Regions from separate parts of the Micromonospora sp. WMMD882 genome, predicted to be linked through region 2. Evidence: riboswitches for the same ligand, from Rfam matches in the RefSeq annotation. Region 2 holds a riboswitch; the other holds the start of a gene.

Region 1 (4,205 bases), 3.0 Mb from region 2:
CGTGTCCACGCCGGTCGCGGCCAGCGCCAGCAGCCCGTCGACGGTCAGGCCCCAGTCCTGACCGCCGAACGGGCCGGGCAGCGCCCCGTCGGCGTACTCGCCGGCCAGCCAGGACGCGGCCGCGCGCCCGGCGGTGGTGTCCGTCGGGGCCGGCGCGGCCCCGACGGTCGACGGGAGGACGGAGAACGCGGCGAGGGTCGTCGCCGCGACCACGCCGAGGCCGGTGGCGGGACGCCGGGACAGGGGCATCGGATGCCTTTCACGCAGTGGTGGGTCAGGACCCCGGCACGTCCGGGGTTAACGGTCAGGGAGCGGGGACGCTGGGCGGCGCGCCCGCCCCGAACGCCCAGCCCTCGACGCTGCCCGGGGCCGGGTTGTAGCTGCCCGCGCCGGAGGAGCTGTAGGACCAGGCGCCCCCGGCGGGGGCGTGCCAGTACGACCAGTACGCGGTGACCGGTGGGGTGTTGACGCACGGGTCGGTGGCGGCGGTGGGCTTGCCGTTGATCCGGCAGACGAACGCCAGCCCCCACCGGCTGGTGCCGGTCACCGTGAAACCGGCCGTCTGGAGGGCGGCCAGCCCGGTGGCCGGGTCACCGGGGGCGCAGGCGACCTGGACGCCGCCACCGAGCGCGGCGAAGTCCACCACGACGGTGACCCCGGTGGCGCCGGTGCAGGCGGCGGCCTGCGCCGCCGGTGGCGTCGGCTCGACGGCGGTCAGGGTGACGGCGGCGACGACGGCGGCCAGCAGACCGGCCAGTCGGGCTCGGACGGTGGTACGGAACATGGGTCCTCCTGGACGGGAGCGGCGGTGGGCGGGACGGCTCACGGGCAGGTGGGCAGCGGCGCGCCCACCGTGGCGTCGGCGCTGGACACGTGGTCGTACCCGACTCCGGTCAGGCCGAGGACGGCCTGGGCGGTGGCCCGGGTGGCGGTGTCGCGGTCGAAAGCGCCCCCGTCGAAGTCGACGGCGCCCCGGTCGGCCGGCGCGCCGGCGCAGCCCACCTGGAGCCGGGCCAGGAACCCCCGGGCCCGCGCCCAGGCCAGCGGGCGGTGCCCGGCGCGCAGCGCCTGCGCGGCGAGCCCGGTGCTGTTCGCGTTCGCCGTGCCGGCCCCGTTGGCGAAGCCGCCGTCGGGGCGCTGCACGGACAGCAGCCAGGCCAGCCCGGCGTCGGCGTCGGCGGAGCGGCCGGCCGCCCGCAGCGCCTGCGTCGCCAGCGCGGTGGCGTCCACGTCCGACACGCAGGTCGGCTGCGCCGGCAGCAGCGGGTAGCCGCCGTCGGCGCACCGGGTGCCGGCCAGCCAGGTGGCCGCCTCCGGCGGCACGCCCGGCCCGGTACGGCGCAGCGCGAGGATCGCGAACGACTGGCTGAACGCGTTGCTGTAGTCGCCGTACGCCGAGCGGTCGGCGAACCGTCCGCCGGGCTGCTGGAGGGAGCGGAGCCGGTCGACCAGGTCCACCCCGCCCACGTCGGTCGGGTCGCCGCCGCGCGCCGCGACGGCGAGCGCGAGTTTGGCCGTGGCGCCCGCGTACGCCTCGGCGTCGCCGTCGCCGAGGTAGCCGTCGCGGACGTCCGGCCGGGTGACCCAGGCCAGCGCCCGCGCGCCGTGGTCGTCGGCGACCCCGGCGGCGGCGAAGGCGAACACCGCGTCCAGGGTGAGACCCTGGTCCGGGTAGGCGACGCCGTCGAAGACGGTCTCGAAGCGTTCCCCGTCGACGAGTTGGCGGGCCAGCCACCCGGCGGCGGCGTCCGGACGGGTCACCCCCGTCCGCTCGACGGTGGCGACCGGGGTGGTGGCGACAGAGCCGGCGACGGCTGGAACGGCGACGGCGGGCGCGGCGAGGGTGACGGCGGAGAACACGCCGCAGAACAGGGCGAGCAGGTGGTGCCGGCTGAGGCGGACGACCATCGGAAGCGCCTTTCCGGCCCGGCGGTCGTCAGAAACCCCGACCAACGGCAGCGGCGCGCGATCGGGACTCCGACCCGTGGGCCACGACGGGTGGGGGAGCGGACAGGCGGGTACGACGGGTATTCGGGCTCGCCACCGAGGTGTCACCTCGACGGCCTACCGTTGCGGGCCAGCGCCGGACTTCGACCGGACTTCCCCCGCACGTACACGCGATGCAGTTGTGCCGACAGTCTTGCCGGGCGGCCGTCACCTGTCAACGCGTCGTCTGTCGCGAGCGGACGGTGACGGCATGTCGGGCCCGCGGCCCGGCCTGCCCGGCGGCCCGTCCCCGGCCTGCGGTTCGGCCCGGTAGGCGGCCCTGGCCTGCGGTTCCGTCCGGTGAACGGCTCTGGCCTGCGGTTCGGTCCGGTAGGCGGCCCGGGTCAGGTCGAGGGCCTCGGCCGCGTAGGCGCGGGCGACCGGGACGGCGCGCAGGTCGACGGCGAGGACGGCCAGCAGCGCGGCCAGCCGGGCGGCGGCGGTGTAGAGGCGGACGCGTTGCGGCGGATGCTGCCGGGTGGCCATGAGCTGGTCCACGCAGATCCGCAGCGGACGCAGCCGGGCCACCAGGGTGGCGGGCGGGCAGCGCCCCCGGTCGGCCACCGCCTGCCGCACCTCGTCCTCCAGGCGCGCCAACCGGGCGTCGGCGTCGGCGGTGTCCGTCAACGCCGACCGGTGGGCGTCGATGTGCGTCCGGTGCTCCCAGAGCGCGGCGTGGTCGTCGGCGCGGGCCGCCGGACGGCGTCGCCGTCGGTCGTCCAGGCCGGCGATGCGGTCGTGCTCGGCGGCCAGCACGCCACCGGTCCGCAGCACCGTGTCGCACCGGCTCCAGAACGACCGCTCGGGATGCTGGCGGCCGGTCTCGGTGTTCGCCACCGAGCTGCGCCCGTACTGCACGAGCCGGGCCAGGCCGTGCTGGGTGTGGCCGGCGGCCCTGCGCAGGTGGGCGAGGTGCCGGCCGAGCGCGCGGCGGGCGGCGGTGATCTCGTCGGGCCCACCCATCGCCGCCACCCCCGGTCGCCGCGGTCACGATGAGCCGACACGGTAACCACCCCGGGTGACCATCTGCCGACAATGTCGTCGCCCGGCGTTGCGGGCGTGTCGACCCGGCGGGCGCATACCGTCCCTGCATGTTCACGACCGGCCACCCCGACCGACCGGCCGCCCCGCCCGCGTCGGCGGCCGGCGATCCGACGCCTGACGATCCGGTGCTGCCGGAGCTGCGCGAGATGTGGTGGGAGACCGGCGTGCGGGCCCGTGCCCAGGCCGGCGTGTTCGCCGTCTTCTCCGAGCTGCCGCGCCTGATCCGGGCCGCCCTGCGGGTGAGCTGGCGGGCCGACCGGGTCCGCACCACGATCGTCGGCGTCACGACGCTGTTCGCCGGCGCGATGTCGGCGTTCGGGCTGATCGCCGCGCAGCGGGTGCTGGTGGAGCTGTTCGCCGGCGGGCCCACCGCCGACAAGGTCCGCGCCGCGCTGCCGGCCCTGGTCGCCCTCGCAGCGGTGACCGCGCTGCGCGCCGGGATGGCCGCCGCGACGGGGTACGCGCAGAACGGCCTCACGCCCAAGGTGGACCGCGAGGTCGAACGGGGCCTGTTCGAGGTCACCACGGCAGTACGGCTGGAGGCGTTCGACGCCGACGCGTTCGCCGACGACATGGAACGCGCCTCCCGTGGCGCGGACTCCACCACCGGCCTGGTGCAGGCGTCGACGAACCTGCTCGCCGGCCTCAGCGGCGTCCTCGCCGTGGCCGTCGCCGTGCTGGTGATCCACCCGTTGCTGCTGCTCGCGCTGCTGGTGGCCACCGTGCCGAACGCGTGGGCGTCGCTGCGCGCCGGGCACCTGAGCTACCAGACGTACGCCGCCGGTTCGGTCCGGCGTCGGCGGCTGTGGCTGCTGCACCGGCTGATGGCCGAGCGTGACTCCGCCGCCGAGCTGCGCTCCTACCGGCTGCGTGAGTTCCTGCTCGACCAGTACGACCGGGTGATGGCTGTCGAGACCGGTATCCAGCTCGCGCTGGCCCGGCGGGTCACCACGACCACCACGGTCGGCGCGATGACCGGCGGGGTCGCCGTCACCGTGGTCTACGTGCTGCTCGGCCTGCTGCTCGTCGACGGGCAGATCCCCCTCGCCGCCGCCGCGACCTGCGTCATCGCGATCCAGACCGCGCAGCGGTCGCTGGCCGCGGTCACCTTCCAGGTCGACCGGGTGTACACCGAGGGGCAGCACTTCCGCGACTACACCGGCTTCATGACCCGC
Region 2 (4,205 bases):
AGGCGCGCGGCACCACGGACGGCTGGCCCGACGGCACGTTCCGCAACCCGGTGCTGCCCGGCTTCCACCCGGACCCGAGCGTCTGCCGGGTCGGCGACGACTACTACCTGGTCTGTTCCAGCTTCGAGTACTTCCCCGGGGTGCCGATCTTCCACAGCCGGGACCTGGTGCACTGGGAGCAGATCGGCAACGTGCTGGACCGGCCGGGCCAGTTGACGTTGCCGCCGAGCACGGCGTCCTCCGGGGGCGTGTACGCGCCGACGCTGCGTCACCACGACGGGCGGTTCTGGCTGATCGTCACGAACTGCGCCGACGGTGGCGGCAACCTGCTGGTCACCGCCGAGGATCCGGCCGGCCCGTGGTCGGACCCGGTCCGGCTGCCCGGCGTCCCCGGCATTGACCCCGACCTGACCTGGGACGACGAGGGTGACTGCTGGTGCACGTACGCGGGGATCGAGCAGGTGCGGATCGACCCGCGCACCGGCCGGACGATCGGCGAGCCGCGCCGGTTGTGGTCCGGCGCGCCGGGCGCGCAGGCCCCGGAGGCCCCGCACCTGTACCGGGTCGGCGGCTACTGGTACCTGCTGATCGCCGAGGGCGGCACGGAACGCGGGCACGCCGTCTCGGTGGCCCGCGCCACCGCCCCCGGCGGGCCGTACGAGCCGTGCCCGGCGAACCCGGTCCTCACCCACCGGGGCACGAACCGGCCGATCCAGAACACCGGCCACGCCGACCTGGTGGAGGCCGCCGACGGCTCGTGGTGGCTGGTGCTGCTCGGCGTACGGCCCGGTGGCGGCACCCCCGGCTGGCACGTGCTCGGCCGGGAGACGTTCCTGGCCCCGGTGACCTGGGTCGACGGCTGGCCGGTGGTGGGTGGGGTCGAGCCGGTGATGGCGGCCCCGCCGTGGCCCGCGCGCCCGACGCCGCAGCCGCCGGCCCGGGACGACTTCGACGCCGTCGGGCTGCACCCGCGCTGGGTGTCGGTGCGGTCCCGGCCGGCGGAGAGCTGGTCGACGACCGAGCGGCCGGGCTGGCTCACGCTGCGGGCCCGGGGCGCGTCGATGGACGAGCGGGACGTCACGTTCCTGGGCCGCCGTCAGCAGCATCCGTCCTGCCGGGTACGGACGCTGGTCGACCCGGCGGGCGGGCGCGGCGGGCTGGTCGTACGGCTGGACGAGCGGCACCACCACGGCGTCGAGGTCGGCGACGGCGAGGCGCGGGTGCTGGTCCGGATCGGGTCGGTGCTGGCGACGGTGGCGACCCGGGCGGTCCCGGCCGGTCCGGTCCGGTTGCGGGTCGACGTGCTGGCCCCCGCGCCCGGCGACTGGCATCCCGGCAAGGAGCCGGACGTGCTGCGGTTCGGCGTGGAGTCGGCGGACGGCACGTTCGACGTGCTGGCGGAGCTGGACGGAAGGTACCTGTCGACGGAGGTCGCGGGCGGGTTCACCGGCCGGGTGATCGGCATGTACGCGGCCACCGGCAGCGTCCACTTCGACTGGTTCGACTACCAGCCCGAAGACGGGGACGGGGACCCGACGCCCCGGGACGGCGGGGCGATCTGAGGTGTTCCGGCCGGGCGGACACCTGGGCGGGCGCGCGGCATGGTCCAATGGTCCGGGGCCCGCTCGGGTTGGCCGTCGGGTCCGGTCGGTGGTGGTGAGCGTGTGGGGGCAGGGGTTGCTGTGGCGCTGGTAGGAAAGCTGATCCGGTTCGACGACGTGCGTGGCTACGGGTTCATCGCCCCGTCCGCCGGGGGCGAGGACGTCTTCGTCCACGCGAACGACTTCGGGGAACGCCGGCACGAGGTCCATTCCGGTCTGCGGGTGGAGTACGAGGTCGAGGAGGGCGAGCGCGGCCTGAAGGCGGCGAGCGTGCGGATCCTCGACACGCCGACGCCCCGGGTGGAGCGTCAGCCGGGCGCCGTGCGGGCGACCCGGGAGGACGACGACGGCCTGTGCGACGTGCTGTCGCCGCTGGAGTTCATGACCGAGGTGACCGAGTCGTTGATCACCCGGGTGCCGACGCTGACCGGCGCGCAGATCGCGGCGATCCGGGAGACGCTCACCGAGCGGGCCCGCGCCCACGGCTGGGTCGAGGCCTGACCGGTCCCCGCCCACGGCCGGGTCGGGGCGTGGCTGGCCCGTGCCCACGGCCGGGTCGGGGCATGGCTGGTCCGCGCCCACGGCGGGATCGGGGCGTGACCGATCGCCTACCGGGCGCGTCGACATCTGGTGTTGCCTTCGCTGTGTCGGCACCATATATAGTGCTCGCGTAGCTGGTTCGGGCGTTCCCGCACGGGAGCGTCCGGGGTAAGAGGGAACCCGGTGCGAGTCCGGGGCTGCCCCGCAGCGGTGAGTGGGAACGACCGCCGTCACACAGCACTGGGCCGTACGGCCTGGGAAGCGACGGCCAGTAGGCGACCGGGGGACCGGTCCGGCCCGCGAGCCCGAAGACCTGCCAGCGCGCCGTGCGCTGCCGCGCGCGGCGGTCGGAGGCCGCGCGGGACGGCCGACGCCATCAGCCGGCCGGACGGCCGGCGCGCCCCTGCGGCGGCCAGTGGCGTCTGTCCCCGCGCGTTCGTCGGCCTCGTCGACAGGCGTGATGGAGGGGACATGACGGTGATGCGGGTCCGCAAACGCAACGGGGACACCGAGCCGGTGGACGTCAACCGGATCGTCCGGGCGGTCGAACGGTGGGTCGGCGACCTGGACCAGGTGGACCCGCTGCGGGTGGCCACGAAGACGATCAGCGGCCTGTACGACGGGGCGACCACCGCCGAGCTGGACCGGCTCTCCATCCAGACGGCGGCGGAGCTGATCGGCGAGGAGCCGCAGTACTCGAAGCTGGCCGCCCGGCTGCTGGCCGCGTACGTTGACGCCGAGGTCCGTGGGCAGCAGGTGGCGAGCTTCAGTCAGTCCATCCGGTACGCGCACGGCCTCGGGCTGATCGGCGACGCGACGGCCGCGTTCGTGGCCGCGCACGCCGGGCAGCTCGACGACGCCGTGGACCCCGCCGGTGACCTGCGCTTCGAGTACTTCGGACTGCGTACCGTCGCCGACCGGTACCTGCTGCGGCACCCGGAGTCGCGGCTGGTGGTGGAGACGCCGCAGTTCTGGCTGCTGCGGGTGGCGTGCGGGCTGTCCCGGACGCCGGACGAGGCGGTCGGCTTCTACCGGCTGATGTCCAGCCTGGCGTACCTGCCCAGCTCGCCGACGCTGTTCAACTCGGGCACCCGGCACACCCAGATGTCGTCGTGTTTCCTGGTCGACTCGCCGCGCGACGAGCTGGACTCGATCTACGAGCGGTACCACCAGGTGGCGAAGCTGTCGAAGTTCTCCGGCGGCATCGGCATCGCCTGGTCCCGGGTACGCGGCCGGGGCGCGCTGATCCGGGGCACCAACGGCAGGTCCAACGGCATCGTGCCGTTCCTCAAGACCCTCGACGCCGGGGTGGCGGCGGTCAACCAGGGCGGCCGGCGCAAGGGCGCGGCCTGCGTCTACCTGGAGCCGTGGCACCCGGACGTCGAGGAGTTCCTGGAGCTGCGGGACAACACCGGCGAGGACGCCCGGCGCACCCACAACCTGAACCTGGCGAACTGGATCCCGGACGAGTTCATGCGTCGGGTCGAGGCGGACGGCGAGTGGTCGCTGATCGACCCGTCCGACGCCCCCGAGCTGCCCGACCTGTACGGGGAGGCGTTCGACGAGGCGTACCGGGCGGCCGAGAAGAAGGCCGTCCGCACGGTGCAGGCCCGCGACCTGTACGGGCGGATGATGCGCACCCTGGCGCAGACCGGCAACGGGTGGATGACGTTCAAGGACGCCTCGAACCGGCTCTCCAACCAGACCGGCGCGCCCGGCAACACCATCCACCTGTCGAACCTGTGCACCGAGATCCTGGAGGTGAACAGCGACACCGAGACCGCCGTGTGCAACCTCGGCTCGGTCAACCTCGGCGCGCACGTCACCGCCGAGGGCGTCGACTGGGAGAAGCTGCGCGCCACGGTCCGTACCGCGGTGGTGTTCCTGGACCGGGTCATCGACATCAACTACTACCCGGCCGAGCAGGCGGCGGCGTCGAACCCGCGGTGGCGGCCGGTCGGGCTCGGGCTGATGGGGTTGCAGGACGCGTTCTTCCGGCTGCGGCTGCCGTTCGACTCGGCGGCGGCCCGGGAGCTGTCCACCCGGGTGCAGGAGGAGATCCTG

The links. Region 2 has a riboswitch for cobalamin ahead of O7606_RS15855 (ribonucleoside-diphosphate reductase subunit alpha). Riboswitches for the same ligand answer to the same signal wherever they lie in the genome.
Region 1: linked by a shared signal. The riboswitch ahead of O7606_RS03145 (prenyltransferase/squalene oxidase repeat-containing protein) and the one ahead of O7606_RS15855 (ribonucleoside-diphosphate reductase subunit alpha) in region 2 are both predicted to bind cobalamin.

What each region holds. Positions count from the first base shown of each region.
Region 1 is NZ_CP114903.1:798,142-802,346, forward strand. It holds gene O7606_RS03135 (prenyltransferase/squalene oxidase repeat-containing protein) at 1-249, opposite strand, end outside; gene O7606_RS03140 (hypothetical protein) at 305-784, opposite strand; gene O7606_RS03145 (prenyltransferase/squalene oxidase repeat-containing protein) at 823-1,908, opposite strand; cobalamin riboswitch at 2,005-2,146, opposite strand; gene O7606_RS03150 (helix-turn-helix transcriptional regulator) at 2,155-2,949, opposite strand; gene O7606_RS03155 (ABC transporter ATP-binding protein) at 3,078-4,205, shown strand, end outside.
Region 2 is NZ_CP114903.1:3,798,062-3,802,266, reverse strand. It holds gene O7606_RS15865 (glycoside hydrolase family 43 protein) at 1-1,562, shown strand, start outside; gene O7606_RS15860 (cold shock domain-containing protein) at 1,683-2,102, shown strand; cobalamin riboswitch at 2,260-2,477, shown strand; gene O7606_RS15855 (ribonucleoside-diphosphate reductase subunit alpha) at 2,613-4,205, shown strand, end outside.